Regions from separate parts of the Caballeronia sp. KNU42 genome, predicted to be linked through region 1. Evidence: riboswitches for the same ligand, from Rfam matches in the RefSeq annotation. Region 1 holds a riboswitch; the other holds the start of a gene.

Region 1 (10,441 bases):
CCGCCGCAGCACCTGTTCGAAGATCCGCGCCTGAAAATTCCCACGATACAAAATGGCGTAATCGCGAAACGCCGCGCGCCGCTCGAACTTATGCGCCGACAGCCTGAACACCACCGATTCCGCTTCGTGCTCTTCGTCGTTACAAGCCGTCACGGTGATCGAATCGCCCATGCCGTGTTCGGACCACAGCTTCTTCTCGAAGAGCTTTGGATTGTTCGCAATCACGTTGTTGGCGGCCGTCAGGATGCGCACGGTCGACCGATAGTTCTGCTCCAACTTCACCACATGCAGCTTCGGAAAGTCCTTTCCCAACTGCGCAAGGTTTTCCAGCGTTGCGCCGCGCCAGCCGTAAATGGCCTGGTCGTCATCGCCCACGGCCGTAAACGCCGCACGCGGACCGGCCAGCAGCTTCAGCAGTTCGTACTGGCAGGTGTTCGTGTCCTGATATTCATCGATCAGCAAATAACGCAGCCGGTTCTGCCACTTTTCGCGAACCTGCTCGTTCTCCGCAAAAAGCTGTGCGGGCTTCAGGATCAGATCGTCGAAATCGAGCGCCTGGTAAGCGTGCAGCGTCGCCACATAGCTTCGAAACACAATGGCCGCCTGCATCTCGTCCTCGTTCGACGCGCTCGCCGACGCCTGATCCGGCGACATCATGCCGTTTTTCCACAGCGAGATAATCGACTGGACCTTGCGGATCAGGCCTTTGTCGGTTGTTCCGAGCTGTTCCTGGACGAGGCCGAAACAATCGCTGGAATCCATGATCGAAAACTGCGGTTTCAGCCCGACATGCTCCGCTTCCTGCCGCATGATCTGCACGCCAAGCGAGTGGAATGTGGAGATGGTCAACTGGTTCACCGGCACCCGGCGGCCTTCCTTGCCGGGCGTGGTGAGCGTCTTCCCTTCGAGCAGCTTGGCCGTGCGCTCGCGCATTTCGAGCGCGGCCTTGTTCGTGAAGGTCAGCGCGGCAATGTGCTTCGGCTCGAAGCCCTTGCCTTCGATCAGATGGGCAATCTTCTGGGTGATCACGCGTGTCTTGCCGCTGCCGGCGCCGGCAAGCACAAGACATGGGCCATCGAGATAGCGCACCGCTTCGGATTGCGCGGCGTTCATACCTGCTGCGGACATCGTTCGGACACTTTGAGATGCGTAAATCGGGCGGACGTTTCGGCTGCCGGAAGTACGCGATGGTGAGCAAGAAGGTGAGCAAAATTGCGCCCCTCGCAAGCGGGCGCAATTTCGAGAGCGCGATGTTAACACGGAAGAAACCATCGCCCGAAAGCGATGGTTCTGGCCCTTTCGGCAGCCCGTGCTCAAGCACCGCGCGAAGTTCCAGCCCCGTTTCAACCCGATCCGCCATTTCAGGCCCGTGCCACAATACTGGCATCGCCAACCAACAGGATGCCCGCATGACAGCACTTCTAAAAGTAGGCCTGATGGGCTATGGCTTTGCCGGCGAAATTTTTCACGCGCCGGTAATAGACCATTGCGGCCGCGCCTCGGTGTTCGCCATTGCCACCGGCAAGCCCGAGCGCGCGCAGGCTGATTACCCGAACGCGACGATCGTCGAAGATTTCGACGCGCTGCTCGCCCTCGATGAACTCGATTGCATCGTCATCGCCACACCGAACGACACCCATTTCGATCTCGCCAAAAAAGCGCTGGAAGCGGGCAAGAGCGTGGTGGTCGACAAGCCCGTCACCCTCTCCGGCGCCGATGCAAAAACCCTCGCCGATTTGTCCCAAACGCGCGGATTGCTGTTCGCGCCGTTCCACAATCGTCGCTGGGATGGCGATTTCATGACAGTGCGCGCGTTGATCGAAAGCGGCCGGCTTGGGCGCGTGACGCACTATGAATCGCATTTCGATCGCTTCCGGCCGAAAGTGCCGCAGCGCTGGCGCGAGGAAGCGTCACGCGGCGGTGGCTTGTTGTTCGATCTCGGACCGCATCTCATCGATCAGGCGTTGGCTCTGTTTGGCCGGCCAAAAACCATTTTCGCCAGCGTCAACGCGCACCGCGATCACGCGAGCGCGCCGGATTACGTTCATCTATTGCTCGGCTATGAAGACAAGGAAATCGTGCTGCACGCAACCGCCTTGGCCGCGCTGGAACCGCCGCGCTTCGCCATTCACGGCACCCGCGGCAGCTATGTGAAAACGGGTCTCGATGTGCAGGAAGACCAGCTCAAAGCCGGTTTGCGCCCCGGCAATCCCGAATTCGGCCACAACCCGCCCGGCCTGCTTCGCGAAGTCGATGGCGATCACGACCTGCGCCAGGAATTTGCCACGCGTGACGGCGCCTATGTGGAGTTTTATCGAGCGCTGGCGGCATCGGTGCTTGAGGGCAAACCATTCCCGGTGACGTCGCAAGATGCCGTCGATGTCATGACCATCATCGACATCGCCATCCGCAGTAACGCAGAAGGTCGCCGCCTGGATTTCGTGCCGCTCTGACAAAGCGGCGATAACAAACGCCCCACGCAAGACTTTCAAACACACAGCGTTACATTTGCGCACCGCCCCGGCGTCAGCCGGCGCGGTGCGCGGACCGTTCTTCTCCAGTCGTCTTATCGTCTTATCCTAAAAACCAAACGAGGAGAATTTCAATGCTGACGCTAAAAGCAGGTATTACCCGAGTGCTGATTGGCGTGGCGCTGGCGGGATCGCTGGCGGCGTGTGTCGTCGAGCCGACGCGGCAGGTCGATGTCGTCCAGGCAGCACCGGCGCGCCCCGATCCGCATATGGAAGCGGTGCATCGGATGGATCAGGTCAACGGGCGCATCAACTCGCTTTGGCATCATGTCGATCAGCGCGTGAGCCAGGGCTTTTACCCGCCGCCACAAGGCGATGCGTTCCATCATCGGCTGGATCTAGTGCGTCAGGAATCGCGCGACATGGCCTCCCAGCATGGCGGCGGTTTGTCGGGTGAAGAACAGCACACGCTGAACGGCGAGCTGGACGGGTTGCAACGGGCGATTCAGTAAGCATTTTTATGTGCCGGACGACGGGCTCGCTACGCACGTGTCGTCCGGTTCATTGTTTGAGAGCGCTAAGCTCGAAGCCAAGCACCATCTCTGCTACTTCCACGACCTCCCCCAACGCCGCTTCAAAAGCCTCAATCGACGGCTGCAGCAACAGATCATCGGCGTAACCCATGGCCAGCGCAAAGATCTGCCGAGCCGCACGCTCCGGCGATGCGCATCGGAACACCTGCGCCTCCACACCCTTTTCGATAATTCCGCGCAGCAAACCTTGCCAGCGACTGATCTCGCTTAAATAAGCCTGCGCGAGTTCTGCGTCGTGCATGGCTTCGTCCCAGGCGTCGAGCCACAGTCCCCAACCATCACTTTTACTTTCCGGCAGGCACTCGCGGATAAAACCAAGCAACGCGTCGACCGGCGGTTTATCGATCAGGCGCGCGCAGGCTTCTTCAAGCTGCTCATCGGCGAAATGCACGAACGCCTCGCGGCGCAACTCGTTCCAGTCGCCAAAGTAGTGATAGATGTGACTGCGCGATAACCCCGCGTGCTCGGCGAGATCGCGCGTGGAAACATCGGCGAAACCCTTCTCGCGGAACAATTCAAGAGCGGCCGCAATGATCTGACCTTTGCGTTCGGGGGACGACCGCGACATGTTCGATTCCTTTCTTCAAGCGTTGATGGATTGACTGAACTTGCATTTTGAGCGACTGCTCAAGTATAATTTGAGCAGTCGCTCAAATTATAGCTGTGATTTTACTTAAGGCACGGTCATGTCATTCGTCACACCAGAAATCCGGATAGTTGAGAGCGAAAAACTCGCTCAGCAGTCCGCCACGTCCACGCTGAAAGCCATTGCCCGGGCGTATCCGGGCAAGCTGTTCTGCACGCTGTCACTCGTCGCGCTCGAGAACGCGTTGTTGCTCGCGTATCCGTTATTCGCTGGCTTCGCCGTCGACTCGATCATGCGCGGCGACGCTCATCACGCGTTGTTCTACGCGGTGATCGTTTTGGCGTTCTGGGCGGTCGGCGCTGCGCGCCGGGCCGTGGATACGCGCACCTTCACGCGGATCTACGCCGATCTGGCGGTGCCGGTGATTCTCAACCAGCGGCTGCAAAACCAAAGTACGTCGACGGCCGCGGCGCGCGTGGTGCTGGCTCGCGAGTTTGTCGACTTCTTCGAGAAACACGTGCCGACCATGGTGACCGCGTTTGTTTCCATCGTGGGCGCGGTTGCAATGCTGCTGGCAATCGAACCGTGGATCGGCGTCGCCAGCCTGGGGGGATTGCTGCTGTGCATAGCCTTGTTGCCGCGCTTCGCACGGCGCAATCAGGGCTTGCATCAGCGCCTGAATGACCGGCTGGAGAAGGAAATCGGCCTGGTCGCGAAAGTGGGGACGGTTACGTTGAAGCGGCACTATCGCGTGCTGTCCAAGCTCCGGATTCACCTGTCCAACCGCGAAGCCGCGGCGTTTCTCTTCGTCGGGTCTGTGGCGGCCGTGCTGTTTGTGATTGCCATCAGTCAATTGGCGCTGGCGCCGGCGGTGAAGGCCGGGCATGTGTACGCCGTGATGACGTATCTCTGGACCTTTGTCAGCAGTCTCGACGAAGCGCCGTATATGGTCGATCAGCTCGCACGTTTGCGCGATATCGGCAGGCGCGTGAATCCCGGGCTGGCGAAGGATTAAAGCCCCTCGCCGTTTGACAAGCTGAATTCGGTCGCGTAAATTCGCCGCACGCGTCGGGAGAGAGCGCTTGCTGTCGGTTGTTCGCATCGAGAACGACTTGGAAACAAGGCAAGCGCCGCCGAAGGGGCACACCCACAAACTCTCAGGCAAAAGGACCGGCCGCGTCGACGTTCCGTTTATGAATCGCGCCTTTTATCGGGCGCCAAAAACGGAAAGTCGAACTCTGGAGAGCGGCATCGGCTGATCAGGAAGCACCAGCCAGATGCCCACCGAAGGGGCGCGCGTTGTAAGTCAGATCATCGGCGAACAGCGTGCAATCTCTCAGGTACCGAGGACAGAGGGGTCATGTACCGAATCGCTGCGCGGTTTGGGCTTTGCAGGTCGCATTGACGTTATCCATGCAACCAAAAAGCCGAAATCCCGAGCGGCTTCGACGCATGGCCTTTTTTTGTTTTCGCGCACGCCCGAGGCCCGCTCCATGTCTGATCTTCAACACACGCCCTTGCACGCCACTCACCTTGCGCTCAACGCACGCATGGTCGATTTCGGCGGCTGGGACATGCCCGTCAATTACGGTTCGCAGATCGACGAACACCACGCGGTGCGCACCGACGCCGGCATGTTCGACGTGTCGCATATGCGCGTCGTCGATTTCACTGGCGATAAAGCCCGCGACTTCTTCAAGTACGCGATCGCCAACAGCGTCGACAAGCTCACCGTTCCAGGCAAGGCGCTGTATTCGTGCCTGCTGAACCCGGAAGGCGGCGTGATCGATGACCTGATCGTCTATTACTTCGCCGATGACAACTACCGCGTTGTAGTGAACGCTGGCACCGCGGAGAAGGACATCGCGTGGTTCGGCCATCTGAATGCCGAAGGCGGTTTCGGATTGACCATCACGCCGCGCCGCGATTTCTCGATCGTCGCCGTGCAAGGTCCGAACGCACGCGAAAAAGTCTGGCAAGTGCTGCCGGAAACCCGCGTCGCCACGGCGGAAATCAAACCCTTCAACGCCGTGCAATTCCCGGCCAGCTCATTCGGCGACGTCACGCTCGCGCGGACCGGCTACACGGGCGAAGACGGTTTCGAAATCATTGTTCCTGCGACGCAGGTCGTATCGTTCTGGAACGCGCTGATCGCGCAAGGCGTGAAGCCGGCCGGTCTCGGCGCACGCGACACGCTGCGTCTCGAAGCAGGCATGAACCTGTACGGTCAGGACATGGACGACACGGTTTCGCCGCTCGACGCAGGCCTCGCGTGGACCGTCGACCTTACCAACCCGGATCGCGCATTCGTCGGCCGCGCCGCGCTGGAAAAGAATGGATCGAAGGCGCGCTTTGTCGGCTTGATTCTGCAGAAGGAAAACGGCCGCGCCGGTGGCGTGCTTCGTGCTCACCAGAAAGTCGTCACGGCCGACGGCGAAGGCGAGATCACGAGCGGCACTTTCTCGCCGTCGATGCAGGAATCCATCGCGTTCGCCCGGGTGCCGGCGAGCGTGAAGCCGGGCGACAAAGTGCACGTCGTGATCCGCGACAAACAACTGCCGGCAAGCGTGGTAAAACTGCCTTTCGTGCGCAACGGCAAGGTGTTGGCGGCGCTTTAATCCGCCTGCAAACATCGGCCGAAAAAGCCACGCACGTCCACCCTCAATGACAACTGGAGCATCCGCATGAGCATCCCGGCCGAACTCAAATACACCGAATCGCACGAATGGGTACGCACCGAATCCGACGGCACCCTGACCATCGGTATTACGGATCACGCACAGGAAGCACTCGGCGATGTCGTGTTCATCGAATTGCCGCCGGTCGGTAAGACCGTTGCCGCCGGCGACGCCATCGCGGTGATCGAATCGGTGAAAGCAGCCTCTGATATCTACGCGCCCGTGGCCGGCGAAATCGTCGGCGCGAACGATGCGCTGACCGGCACGCCGGATCAGGTCAACGGCACGCCGTACGAAAGCTGGCTCTTCAAGATCAAGCCCGCCGCCGACGCCAAGACGGATCGGCTAATCGATGCCGCTGCATACGGCAACGCGATCGGCGAGTAATACTTTTCAACGACCGTGCGGCGTGCTTAAGCGCAATAGCGAACCAGGCCGCACCAGCAGGAATTCTCATGAAGCTCGAACACCCGGACCGTCTGATGAACCGCTCATCCTTGTCTCTCGCCGCGCTCGAATGCCACGATGCGTTCGCCCAGCGGCACATTGGCCCGGATGCGGCCGACCAGCACGCCATGCTCGAAGCGCTCGGTTTCGCATCGCGCGCGGCGTTCATCGACGCGGTGATTCCCGAAGCCATCCGGCGTAAAGAAACGCTGCCGCTCGGCGCGTTCACGCAGCCGAAAAGCGAAGCGGAAGCGCTGGCATCGCTGAGGAAGCTCGCGGATCAGAACCTGGTGTTCAGGAACTACATTGGGCAGGGTTATTACGGCACGCATACGCCTGCCGTGATCCTGCGTAACGTGCTTGAAAACCCGGCGTGGTACACGGCTTACACGCCGTATCAGCCGGAGATTTCGCAAGGCCGCCTGGAAGCGTTGCTCAACTTCCAGCAGATGATTATCGACCTCACGGGTCTGGCGATTTCGAACGCTTCATTGCTCGATGAAGCCACCGCCGCCGCCGAGGCCATGACGCTGCTGCAACGCGCGGGCAAGCCGAAATCGAACCTGTTTTATGTCGCCGACGACGTGCTGCCGCAGACCATCGAAGTCGTGCGAACGCGTGCAAAACCGGCGGGGATTGAAGTGAAAGTCGGCCCTGCCGCCGATGCCGCCACCGCCAACGCTTTCGGCGTGCTGCTGCAATACCCCGGCGCGAATGGCGATGTTCATGACTATCGCGCGTTGACTCAAGCTGTTCATGCGGCCGGTGGTTTTGTGATCGCCGCCGCCGATCTGCTCGCGCTCACGCTGCTCACGCCGCCGGGCGAATGGGGCGCTGATGTGGCTATCGGTAATACGCAGCGTTTTGGCGTACCGGTCGGTTTCGGCGGTCCGCACGCTGCGTACATGGCCGTACGCGATGACTTCAAGCGGCAAATGCCGGGGCGCTTGGTTGGCGTAACTGTCGATGCCCAAGGCAAGCACGCGCTGCGTCTCGCGCTGCAAACCCGCGAGCAACATATTCGCCGCGAAAAGGCGACATCGAATGTATGTACGGCGCAAGCTTTGCTCGCGATCATGGCCAGCATGTACGCCGTATATCACGGGCCGCAGGGTTTGAAAACCATCGCGTTGCGCGTGAATCGCGTGGCGTCGATTTTCGCTGCCGGCGCGTGCAAACTCGGCTACACGCTCGCAAACGAAACCTTCTTCGATACCGTCACCATCGTCAGCGGCACGAATACCACGGCGCTGCATCAGGCGGCCTCGGCGGTGCATGTGAACCTGCGTCACATCGATGCAACGCACGTAGGCGTTTCCGTCGATGAAACCACCACGCGCGACGACCTCCTGAAGCTCTTCGCGTTGTTCGCGGAAGTGGCGGGCAAGACGGAAACATTCGATATCGACGCACTCGATGCCGACGCAAAAGTCTCGCTGCCGAAAGCACTGGAACGCACGAGCGCCTACCTCACGCATCCGGTGTTCAACCGTCATCATTCCGAGCATGAAATGCTGCGCTACCTGCGCAGTCTGGCGGACAAAGATCTCGCACTCGATCGCACGATGATCCCGCTCGGTTCCTGCACGATGAAGCTGAACGCAACGTCAGAAATGTTGCCCGTGACGTGGCCCGAATTCGCGCAGATCCATCCGTTTGCACCGGGTGAGCAGACGGTCGGTTATCGCACGATGATCGATCAGCTCGAGCAAATGCTGGTGGCTTGCACCGGATACGCGGCTGTATCGCTGCAACCGAACGCCGGTTCGCAAGGCGAATACGCCGGCTTGCTCATCATCCACGCGTATCACGAATCGCGTGGCGAAGGGCATCGGAACATCTGTTTGATTCCATCGTCGGCGCATGGCACGAACCCGGCATCGGCGCAAATGGGCGGCATGCAGGTCGTGGTCGTTGCGTGCGATGAACAGGGCAACGTCGATATCGCCGACTTGAAGGCGAAGGCCGAAAAGCACGCCGACAAACTCGCCGCGATCATGATCACGTATCCGTCCACGCATGGCGTGTTCGAAGTGAACGTGCGCGAAATCTGCGAGATCGTGCATGCGCATGGCGGCCAGGTTTACGTCGATGGCGCGAACATGAACGCGATGGTCGGCCTGACCGCACCGGGTCAGTTCGGCGGCGATGTCTCGCACCTGAACCTGCATAAAACCTTCTGCATTCCGCATGGCGGCGGCGGACCAGGCGTGGGTCCGGTCGCGGTCGGAGCACATCTCGCCAAGTTCCTGCCGAACCAGCATTCGACTGGCTACCAGCGCGATGCAGCCGGGATTGGCGCTGTATCGTCGGCGCCTTATGGCTCGGCCGCCATCCTGCCGATCTCGTGGATGTACATCGCGATGATGGGCGCGCAAGGCCTGACCAACGCCACCGAAAGCGCGATTCTCGCGGCGAACTATGTGGCGAACCGGCTCGCGCCGCATTACCCCGTTCTGTACAGCGGCGCGGGCGGCCTGGTCGCGCACGAGTGCATTCTCGATCTGCGGCCGTTGAAAGAAACCAGCGGCATTTCGGTCGATGATGTCGCCAAGCGCCTGATCGACTACGGTTTCCATGCGCCGACCATGAGCTTCCCGGTGCCGGGCACGCTGATGGTCGAGCCGACGGAGTCCGAATCGAAAGAGGAGCTGGATCGGTTTATCGACGCAATGATCGCCATTCGCGATGAAATTCGCGCGGTGGAAGAAGGCAAGTCGGATCGCGAAGACAATCCGCTGAAGAACGCGCCGCACACGGCAGCGGTTGTTGTCGCCGATGGCTGGAGCCACGCCTACTCGCGTGAAACGGCGGCGTATCCGCTGACGTCGTTGATCGCGCGCAAGTACTGGCCGCCGGTCGGCCGCGCCGACAACGCCTACGGCGACCGCAACCTGTTCTGTTCGTGCATTCCGTTGTCCGAGTACGACGAATAAGCAGCGAATAAGCATGGGTTTCAACTGTCCGGCTTCTTCTCAGAGCCGGACAGTTTTGCCGGAGTCACGCAACACCAGATACCATCTCTCCCGAACCAAGCCAATCAGGGAGTTTTGCATGGCGCGACAGGTGCGAGTGGTGAGTAAAGCGTGGCGTGTTCCGGCGATGATCGCGGCCCTTGCAGCAACGGCTTTGACTACGCAGAGCGCGTTTGCCGCAATGAATTTTTGCGCCGCGCCCGCGATGCAGAACAGTGAGCGCACGAACGCCGATCCGGGCGTGAAAGCACTGGTGCAAATGGTGCAGTCGCGGCTGAACGACCAGCCGAAAGCGCGGGCGACGCTGCATACGGAAGGCACGTTGCCGCACCAGGGTATTCGTGACGAAAGCGAAGAAGCGGAGAAGGATCTGGGATTGATGCGCGACGCCGCGCTGGCGTGGCGCGCGACCGGCAACGAAGCGTATTTGCGTCTCGTCGACCGGTTTTTATTCGCATGGGTCACGACGTATCAGCCGAGTTTCAATCCTATCGATGAAACGAATTTCGAGTCGCTGATCCTCGCGTATGACCTGACCGCGAGTGCATTGCCGGTGAAAACGCGCAATGCGGCGAACGCGTTCATCACGAAGATGGTGACGGGGTATATCGCGGATATCGACAAGCAAAAGCGGCCGCTGACGGGCACGTATCGCAACAACTGGCAGAGTCACCGGATCAAGTTGATTTCT
Region 2 (10,441 bases), on a different replicon from region 1:
CTGGGCAAGAAGCGAGAGGTGACGGCGATCACTATTCAGTTCATCGATCCGGATAGCTGGGTGATCGGTGGCCGGCTGCTAAGCGAGCAGAAAAAATCCAGCTTCTATTTCGATATCAAGATCACCGACGAGACGAACACGAAGGACGAGAAGGCGCGGTATATCTCAGCGGTTTTCGAAGGGTTCGGCAGGATATTGGGCGACCTGCACGAAGAGAGCTATATCCATGTTGAAGATGTCAGGGCGGCGTCGTATGGGTACGGCGGGCGCACGCAGGAGTACCGCTACCATCACTAAATTTTTCGCTCGCGGCCGGTGGAGCACCGGCACGAGCGAAACATCACCGATGCCCTGCAGGCGTCGTCACATCGCCCTCCGAACCTTCGGCAAACGGGTGCGAACCCGGTTCATAGAACAGCGCAAACAACTCTGATTGCGAACCAATGCCGAGCTTCGAATAAATATGTTTCTTGTGCGCGCGGACCGTCTCGAACGAAATGGTCAGCTTCTCCGCAATCGCACGCGATGAGAACCCGCTCAGCGACAACATGGCGACTTCAATCTCGCGCGCCGTCAATGCAGCGCGCCCGCTTTTTTCAGTCAGGATGCCGAAGCGTGCAGGCAGATCATGCTGCCCACCCTCCGTAACCTCGGATACCCCCGGCGCCGCGCCGAAATTTTCATATCGCAAGCGCTGCTGCATCAATGCAAGAACCCACGGCGAGAACAACGTCAGCAACGCTACATCACGCTCGTCGTAACGGTGCATATTGCCGAGAGAAAACCCCATGGTGTAGTTGGCGTCGATCACCACATTGAAGTGCACTTCGTCGCCAACGATGTTCTTCTTGAAGTAGCGCTGGTAGTACTCCGTCATCTTGAAGTTGTCGGGCGCGACATCGGCGAGCGTGTAGAAACCCGAGACACGCTGCTCAAAGGCCGCCAGATAAAACGGGTCGAGCTGGTAAAGGGCTGCCAGATAGTCCTGGAACAACAAGTCGATCTTGCCGTCAGGCAACGCCTGTTCGGCACAAACCAGCGGCGGCCCATTGCGCGCAAAACGCAGTGCGACCCAACTGTCGAAGCTGATATGCCGCTCGAGAACCCGCGTGAGGCGAGCCCAGAAATTCGGCCCATCGAGTGCGTCGATGGCTGAACCGATCTCTCTGTGAAACGCGAGATCATGCCATTGAAACTCCATCGTCTCCTCCGGTAAGGGTAACCCTGGTGGGTAATTCCTGGACAAAAATAATGCCTCGATAATAGTCCGGACGAAAATGCAGGCCCTCACGCAGGCCCTTGAATAATGCCATCGAAAGGTATTTGGAAGGAGACGGATTTAATGCAGGCAGAACTCGCACAACTCGCGCTGGTGGACGGCGACATCGGACACAACACGCGCAAGGTCATCGAAACAATCGGCCGCGCCGATGTCGCCGGGGGCACGAAGCTGGTCGTGTTCCCTGAAGCCACGCTGTCCGGTTTTCCGACGCGGGAAAACGTCGCGGACGTTGCGCAATCGCTTGATGGCCCCGCACTGACCGCGGTACGTGACGCCGCGCGACGCGCCGGGGTATCGGTTGCGGTGGGCCTGGCCGAACGCGAAGGCGCGCGATTCTACAACACGACCGTCTTGGTCGATGACAAAGGCGAGATCGCGTTGCGCTACAGGAAGACCCATTTGTGGGCATCGGACGTGGGCGTGTTCACCCCGGGCGATCGCTTCGAAACCTGCTTGTGGAACGGCCTCACGGTCGGGCTGCTGATCTGCTACGACATCGAATTCCCCGAGACCGCCCGCGCGGTCGCCGCCCTGGATGCCGACCTGCTGATCGTCACCAACGGCAACATGGATCCATTCGGCCCGGTGCATCGGCGAGCCATCACCGCGCGCGCGATGGAGAACCAGATGTTCGCGCTCATGGTGAACCGCTGTGGTACAGGCGACGACAACCTCACCTTCCCCGGCGAATCCGCGCTCGTCGATCCCAGCGGCGAGATCGTCGCTGCGGCGGGTGCGCAAGAGACGCTGCTAAGCGTGGATATCGACTTCAAGCGGCTGGAAGCCAGCCGTGAGCACTATCGTTATTTGAACGACGCACGCGTGCCGCTCGGCCTCACGCCGATCGACAACGCCGATGGTTCGCGTGCGCTTGTGATTGAAGAGCGCCGTCGCCCCATCAACTGAAGACTGAAGACTGAAGTTTTCAGCAGTTCCGTAGCACATGAATCGTCCGGAGCCCGCGCTCCGGACGCGCCCGCCCACGCCTGTCGAAAGTCCCGGAGACATCATGCAAGACTCGTCCGTAGCCGCGCAGTCGCATCTGAAACGCACACTTGGTTTGCCATCCGTATTATTGTTCGGCCTGGCCTATATGGCGCCGCTGATCGTATATGGCACTTATGGCGTGCTTGCCAAAGCGAGTGACGATACCGCCGCTCTCGCCTACTTGCTTGCGCTCGTTGCTATCGCCTTCACGGCGCTGAGCTACGGCAAGCTCGCGCGGCTTTATCCCGTCGCCGGCTCCGCTTATACCTACACACGCAAGACCTTCAATGCGCATCTGGGCTTCCTGGTCGGCTGGGCAACACTGCTCGACTACTTCTTCCTGCCCATGGTGATCTGGCTGATCGGCGCCGCTTATCTGAACGCCGCGTTCCCGACCGTGCCCACCTGGATCTGGATCGTTGCGTTCATCGTCCTGACGAGCGCGTTGAATATAGTCGGGATTGAACTGGCTGCACGATTCAACATCGTGTTGATGGTGGTGCAACTCGCGATTGTCGGTTTGTTCGTCGCGTTGTGCTGGCACTATGCAGCGGCTGCGGCAGGTCCCGGCGGGATCGCGTTGGCGGAACCGTTCTTCAAAGGACACGTGCCGTTCGCCTCGACCATGGCCGGCGCCGCCATTGCCGCGTATTCATATCTTGGCTTCGACGCAGTGTCCACACTCACCGAAGAGACGATCGACCCGAAGAAGAACATGCCGCGCGCCATCTTGTGGATCGCGTTGATCGGCGGCGCGATTTTTGTTCTGGCCGCTTACACGATGCAGCTTGCGCACCCGGGCGTGGAATTCAAGGACACCGATTCGGCCGCGTTCGAAGTCGCCAAGATGATTGGCGGCGATATCTTCGTGACCGTCTTCCTGGCCGGCCTGATCCTCGCGCAGTTTGCGTCGGGCATCTCGGCACAGGCCAGCGTCGGGCGTTTGCTGTATGCCATGGGTCGCGATGAAATCCTGCCCAAGCGCGTGTTTGGTTTCATCCATCCGAAGTTCAAGACGCCGGCGATCAACATCGCGATTGCGGGCATTGTGGGTTTGATCGCGCTGAAGCTCGACGTGGCGACTTCAACTTCATTCATCAACTTCGGCGCGTTCCTCGCGTTCACCGCCGTCAATCTTTGCGTGGTCCGGATTTATCTGTCAGGCAATCATGGCGACAAGAAGATCGGCGCGATCGGCGGGTTGGTGTTTCCGCTGATCGGTGCGATCGCCGATATCTGGCTGCTGGCGAGCCTTGAAAAGACAGCGCTTGTGTTGGGCGCAATCTGGTTCGTGATCGGGCTCGTGTACCTGTGCTGGATCACGCGCTTGTTCCGTCAGCCGCCGCCGGAAGTGGCGGTTTAAGCGGGGTGGCCGAATTGGCCCGGGCCATTCAACCAACATGGGTTGCAAACAAATAAAAACCAAGCGCCATGGCCCGGGGGATCGACGAGAGATAGCCTCGCCGCAAAGATCAGGAGGCCGTTACAATGCCGTTGACAGCATCATTGGATCGCACTGCAGCAACGTTTGGTGAGGTTGCGTAGCCAGATCGGGGAAATGATCGGTACCGCGCGGGCCCGGATCATCGTCAGGAAAGCAGGCTGGCCGGCACTGAGAGGATCTATGTTCAATGACATGTTCCGCGTAGTGAGTGGACCGGATTGGCGTCATTTCTATGTCCACACCGACAGCATGCCTGTGGCGATCCTTCTCGTCGCCGCGTTGTTCCTGGCGATTCTGTTGGCCAGTGCGATCTGCTACTACGTCACGCGCTTCATCTTGTTGAGGATTGTGGGCCACCTCGCGCGCGGGGAGCGCCGCAAGTGGCTGCGTGCCGCCGAACGCCGCAAGGTGTTTCATCGGCTCGCGCCATTGGTGCCTGCGGGCATCATTTATATTTCAGCGCCCCTGCTAACCGGTGTGTCGTTTCCGGTCATTTCCGCGCTGGGTCGCCCGGTGGAGACGCTATCGGCATGCTTCATGGTGGTGACCGTCCTTCGCGCCGCCTTCGCGTTCCTGGGCAGTATTGAGGATCGCTATAGTCATTTCCCCTTTGCGAGCCAGAGGCCGATCAAGAGCTTTCTGCAGATAGCCGCTATCGTCCTGTACGTGCTTGCACTGATTGCCGCAGTGTCATTGCTGTTGCATCGATCGCCCGCCAATTTCCTCACCGGCGTGAGTGCGATGACTGCGCTGCTGATCATCATCTTCCGCGATTCGTTGCTGGGGTTTGTCGCGAGCATTCAACTGGCAGCGTACGACATGCTGCGCGTGGGCGACTGGATCGAGGTACCTGGATTCGTGGCTGACGGGACGGTCATCGATATCTCGCTGAACACGATCAAGGTCCAGAACTTCGACAATTCCATTGTCATGCTGCCGAGCTATGTGTTGCTGACCAACAGCGTCAAGAACTGGCGCGGCATGGCAGAATCCGGCGGACGGCGGGTCAAGCACGCGATTCACCTGGACATAGAGAGCATCCGGTTTTGCGACGACGAATTGCTTGCCAACCTGAAGGCGAGCGTAGCCTACCAGGTGCCGTTCACCGTGCCGGACGATGGACATCGCCTGACCAACCTTGGGATGTTTCGCGTGTATCTGACGGAATACTTTCGTCAATACCCGGCGATCCGGAAAGACATGCCGCTGGTGGTTCGCCAGCTGCAATCCACCAATCAGGGCCTGCCATTGGAAGTGTTCCTGTTCCTGAACGAGACAAGCTGGGAATCGTACGAACAAATCCAGTCGGATATGTTCGACCACGTCTATGGCATCTTGCCGCTGTTCAATTTGCGCGTTTGGCAAATGCGCTAGCGGCGCCGGGCGAGAGCCCGGTCGCGCGCCCGTTATCCGGCCAGCCCCTCGACAATACATACGACAACGGTAAATGCGCCGATACACGCGGCCAGAGTGGCTGCTGCCTTCGCAAAAGGGGTCATGCCTGGCTCCAAAATCGATAAAGGAAAACGCATTTTATAGTGAAATGAAAGCAAAAAGAAATAATTGTATTAAATGAAAGATTAAGGGAATCAGGCGCTGTCTGCGGCGGATTTCGTTGTGCGCAGCGGGCGAAAGATCATTAAGTATCCTGACTACTTCCCGGCATGCAAAAGGCCGATCCCTACCATGCCCCTTGCCTATCTTATTTTTAGACGGTATCTTGGCGGGGTTCTAATCGCTAGCGCGGGAGAGACTGTCACGGAGCATGGTGACGGCGCCGACGGAGCAACCGCCCCGGAAACTCTCAGGCCCAAGGACCGCGTAGCAGGAACATCTGGAGAGCGGCGCTTTAATGCGCCCACCGACGGGGATGTCGTGCGTGCAACGCCACGACTGAAACTCTCAGGTACACGGACAGATGGGGCATAGACGCCGGCAGCACCGGCGATGCCCAACTTTCATCTGGACCTTGTCATGTCACGAATCGCCATCATTGGCGCCGGTATTACCGGCGTCACGACTGCTTACGCCCTTGCCGAACGCGGCCACGACGTCACCGTTTTCGAGCGTCACCGGTACGCGGCGATGGAAACATCGTTCGCCAACGGCGGCCAGCTTTCCGCCAGCAATGCCGAGGTCTGGAACAGCATGGCCACGGTGCTCAAGGGGCTGCGCTGGATGTTCACGCGCGACGCACCGCTGCTGCTGAATCCTGCGCCGAGCTGGCACAAGTATTCGTGGATGGGTGAATTCCTGCGCCAGATTCCGAACTACCGGGCCAATACCGTCGAGACCGTGCGCCTGGCCATTGCCGCGCGCGAGCATCTGTTCGGGATTGCCGAGCGTGAAGGGATCGACTTCGACCTCGAGCAGCGCGGCATTCTTCATATGTACCAGCAGAAGAAGGACTTCGATACCGCCGCGAAAGTGAACCGGTTGTTGCAGTCGGGTGGCCTTGACCGGCGCGCGGTGACGAGCGACGAAATGCGCGCGATCGAGCCCACGTTGCAAGGCGATTTCCACGGTGGCTTTTTCACGCCGTCGGACTCAACCGGCGACATCCACAAGTTCACGCGCGGTCTGGCTGACGCCTGCGAGCGGCGCGGCGTGCGCTTTCATTACGACACGCAGATCGCGGGTATCGAGCAGCGTGGCGACGGCCCGTTCGCCATGCGTGTGCTGCATGGCGGCGGAGCAGGTGACGAGCGGCAACATGGCTTCGATCGCATCGTGGTGTGCGCCGGTGTGGCAAGCCGGCAGATCGCATCGATGCTTGGTGACCACGTGAATATCTATCCAGTGAAGGGTTATTCGATCACTGTGTGCCTGGATGACGCCGCGAGTCGCGAGGGTGCGCCGTGGGTCAGCTTGCTTGACGACAGTGCGAAGATTGTCACGAGCCGGCTTGGCGCCGACCGTTTTCGCGTAGCGGGCACGGCTGAAATCAACGGCTTTAATCGCGATATTCGCTCGGACCGGATCGCACCGCTCGTCGATTGGACGCGCCGCTATTTTCCGGGTGTGGCGACATCGCGGGTGATTCCGTGGGCGGGCTTGCGGCCGATGCTGCCAAGCATGTTGCCGAAGGTTGGGAGCGGCAAGCGTCGCGGGGTGTTCTACAACACGGGGCATGGACACTTGGGATGGACGCTGTCGGCTGCGACGGCGCACAGCATTGCGGAGCGGATGTAGGCAGTGGTTTGTCGCTTGCGCTGGGGGGCGGGGCGCTAGGTTCCAGGGTTGGCGGTCGGGGTTGTTGCCGGGTTGCCAGGTTCCTGCGGTAGCGGTCTTGGTCATTGCCGGGTTGCTGCTTTCAAGGGTAGTGGTCTGCTTGAGTTGGCTCATTTCTTTACCACTATTAGCCACTGCGCGTGGCGGCGCGTCATTTCTTTGTCCAAAGCGACAAAGAAACGAAGCAAAGAAAACGCTTTCAAAACGCGGGCTCATAAGTTGACCTAGCGTGCACTTTGTGCGTTTTTGGCACCCCAAAAGCACGGTGCTCGCCAGAACCACCAATGTTTGAACCCCTCCTTCTCGCGAATTCTTACACGCACACGCTTCGCCCCGTACGCTCTCGGGCAAGCACCATTGCCAGGAAACCTTCACGGCCTCACGCGCTTTTAGTGCCTCATTATTTGGTCGGTTGGTTGTTTGATTTGCGCAGCTGTTTTTGCGGGTATGGCCTTACGTACTCTACGGCTTCATTTCTTGGTGGGTTGGCGACGTGGTTCGGCATGCGTACAAATTCGGAGGATGGTTTTTCGCGGATAGCGCGGAGTGTTCCTTGGGCAGGTTCAGTCACTGGTGGCGAAGCGTGTGGGTATCCGTGTTCGGAGAAAGAGGGGTTCACACACCGGTGGTTCTAGCGAGCACCGTGCTTTTGGGGTGCCAAAAACGTTAAAACTGCACGCTAGGTCAACTTATGAGCCCTCGTTTTGAAAGCGCTTTCTTTGCTTCGTTTCTTTGTCGCTTTGGACAAAGAAATGACGCGCCGCCACGCGCAGTGGCTAATAGTGATAAAGAAAATAGCTCACTCACGCAGACCACTAACCTTGAAAGCAGCAACCCGGCAATGACTAAGACCGCTAACGCACGAACCTGGCAACCCGGCAATGACTAAGACCGCTAACGCAAGAACCTGGCAACCCGGCATAGACCCTGACCACCATCCCGAAACCGACCACCCCCGTCCACCGGCGCGAGCGAAACATCACCAGGCCGCACTCGCTCGCAATGGCCGCTCAACCGGCGCATCAAGCACAAGCCGCCCAAACTCCTGCGCGGCCAGCGTGGGCTCACCCTTGCCCCAAAGCAGCCTGAATTCCGCGTCCGGCAAGGGTGGCAAACCATACTGCCCATCGACAACCACAATCCCCGGTTCAAGGTCATCACGTGTCAGCGGAGTAATCGCGAGCCCCGCCATCACAGCAGCGCGAATACCCGACTGACTCGACGATGTAAACGCGACATGCCAGTCCACCGCCAAGCCATCGAGCGCCTCAAGCGCCACTCGCCGATTCACACACGGCGCCGGAAAAAATGCGAGCGGCAGCGACGCCCCCGCGCGCGCATCGAACGATTCGGCCGCCGCCCAAACGAACCGCGTGCGCCGCAACACGATACCGTCGGCGTCTCGATCCGTTTCCCCATGCACGCACAGCACCACCGCAAGATCCAGTTCGTGCGCGGCGACCATCGCCTGCGAATCGAGGCTCATGCCCACGCTCACGTCCAGCCGCACATTCGGAAACGCCCGCGAAAATTGCGTCAGCAAAACGGGCAGCCGTTCTCCCATGAAAATATCCGGCGCTCCGAAGCGCACGACACCTGACGCCGGAGACGACTGAAAACGCTCGGTGACCGCGTCCATCGCATTCAGGATTTGCATCGCGTAACGCAGGAAATCCTCGCCATCTTCGGTCAGGGTCAGACTGCGCGTGGTGCGATACAAAAGCGGCCGCCCCACTTCTTCTTCGAGCCGCCGTATCTGGTGACTGATCGCGGATTGCGTCAGGTTCAGCCGTCGCCCAGCCGCGGTAAAACCGCCAGCTTCCGTGACAGCAACAAACGCGCGCAGCAAGGCAAGATCGAGGTTCATGGTCGGAATCAATGATGATGAGGCTTAATCAATGATAGTAAATTAAATCATTTCCGTCATAACGCAAGCTCGCCGAGAATAAATCCAACGACTTCTTCCGGTAGCCTGCCATGGATGTTTCGACCCGCATTTCTCCCCGCCTGGCAAATCAACTGGCGGTCACCCTGCTGCTAACCGCCGTAATCGCCGCGACCTACGGTTTCGGCGTTTATCTCTTTCCCGTGGTCCTGCCGCAGATGAAACAGGACATCGGCTTCAACTATGCCCAGGCCGGCTACATTACGGCTGCGCGGCAACTGGCCAATATCGCCATGGCGCTGCTATCAGGGCTCGCCGCCGCGCGTTTTGGGGCGGCCAGGGTCATGCTCGTGGCGACCGCGCTGTCGGCCATGGACCTCGCGACCCTCGCATTCGCCAACAACACATGGATGATGGGCGCCGCGCTCGTCTCGCTCAATGCCTGCGCCGCCGCGACCTGGGTCCCGATGATGGCGCTGATCGCACCGTTGATCGACGAGCGCCATCGGGCGAAAGCCATCGGTGTCATTGGCAGCGGCACGAACTATGGTGTCTTGCTGAACGGGTTGATGGTGCCCGCGTTGCTGGCGTCGTGGGGCTGGCGCTCTGTCTGGCTCGTGAGCGCCGCGCTGACCGCCGTGTTGAGCGTCGCCATCGTCTTTGTGTTTGCGCGTCTCGGCCCCGCATCCGCGTCACAAACAAGCGTCATGCCACCGGATCAAACCAGGCGTCCGGGGCTGCGGCGCATGCTCGCCAGACACTTCCTGCTGGTGTACGCGATCGCGCTGCTGTGCGGTTTTGCCGGTGTGCCGTTCATCACCTATTTATCGGCTTATTCGCACGATGACCTGCATCTGGGTCTCGATGTAACAGCCCACGCGTGGGCGCTCGTGGGGCTGGTCGGGGTGGTGAGCGGACTAGTGCTCGGCATGATCGCCGATATGCACGGTAGTCCTGATCAAAATGGGCGCACGCAACGAGACGGCATGCGTACTGCACTCGTTAGTGCGGGGGTCCTGCTTTTGTGCGCATCGCTGATTGCCGCATCGCGTCCGGGCGCTTACGCGCTGATGGTCGCGGCGGTCGCATTAGGCTTTTCGTTCTTCCCGATCTTCGGCCTGTTGCACGCGTATGTCGGCAAGACGAGCGCGCCGGCGCTGGCGGCAATCGTGTGCGGAATCTGCGAAGCGGCGTTCGGCGTTGGCGGGGCGTTGGGAAACGTGCTGGGTGGATTATGCAAGACGATATTCGGCTCGTTTCAACCGGTGTACGCGATGGCTTCGGCCGCATCAATGATTCTTGTGGGCCTCGCTTTCCTGATCCCGAACGCACGTCGTGCCATGCCGGTGTGCAGAAGCGGTCTCGCCGATTTGCGCTAAGCGCATAGCGCGCGAGACCACGTCCACATGACTCGATGAGCGATGACCTCATCCCCGCTCTTCGAATGCTCGGCGCAGCGACAATGCAATCCCAAGCGCTGCCCGCTTCACTTCATCGAGTGCGGGAAAGGTCGGCGCGACACGCAGATGCCGATCGCGCGGATCGAGACCATGAGGGAACGCAGCGCCCGCCGGCGTCATTGCAATCCCGGCGTCGGCTGCCAATTCGACCG

The links. Region 1 has a riboswitch for glycine ahead of gcvT (glycine cleavage system aminomethyltransferase GcvT). Riboswitches for the same ligand answer to the same signal wherever they lie in the genome.
Region 2: another riboswitch for glycine. It lies ahead of ACSOSP_RS22635 (D-amino acid dehydrogenase); the one in region 1 lies ahead of gcvT (glycine cleavage system aminomethyltransferase GcvT).

What each region holds. Positions count from the first base shown of each region.
Region 1 is NZ_CM132388.1:2,877,966-2,888,406, forward strand. Features, by position in the region: gene ACSOSP_RS12955 (UvrD-helicase domain-containing protein) at 1-1,128, opposite strand, end outside; gene ACSOSP_RS12960 (oxidoreductase) at 1,410-2,453, shown strand; gene ACSOSP_RS12965 (hypothetical protein) at 2,606-2,983, shown strand; gene ACSOSP_RS12970 (TetR/AcrR family transcriptional regulator) at 3,033-3,632, opposite strand; gene ACSOSP_RS12975 (ABC transporter six-transmembrane domain-containing protein) at 3,751-4,665, shown strand; glycine riboswitch at 4,710-4,833, shown strand; glycine riboswitch at 4,879-5,013, shown strand; gene gcvT (glycine cleavage system aminomethyltransferase GcvT) at 5,144-6,268, shown strand; gene gcvH (glycine cleavage system protein GcvH) at 6,335-6,715, shown strand; gene gcvP (aminomethyl-transferring glycine dehydrogenase) at 6,784-9,711, shown strand; gene ACSOSP_RS12995 (alginate lyase family protein) at 9,830-10,441, shown strand, end outside.
Region 2 is NZ_CM132389.1:767,516-777,956, forward strand. Features, by position in the region: gene ACSOSP_RS22610 (tautomerase family protein) at 1-297, shown strand, start outside; gene ACSOSP_RS22615 (response regulator transcription factor) at 341-1,201, opposite strand; gene ACSOSP_RS22620 (carbon-nitrogen hydrolase family protein) at 1,343-2,188, shown strand; gene ACSOSP_RS22625 (APC family permease) at 2,292-3,632, shown strand; gene ACSOSP_RS22630 (mechanosensitive ion channel family protein) at 3,894-5,087, shown strand; glycine riboswitch at 5,448-5,543, shown strand; gene ACSOSP_RS22635 (D-amino acid dehydrogenase) at 5,688-6,905, shown strand; gene ACSOSP_RS22640 (LysR substrate-binding domain-containing protein) at 7,924-8,811, opposite strand; gene ACSOSP_RS22645 (MFS transporter) at 8,922-10,208, shown strand; gene ACSOSP_RS22650 (aminotransferase class I/II-fold pyridoxal phosphate-dependent enzyme) at 10,257-10,441, opposite strand, start outside.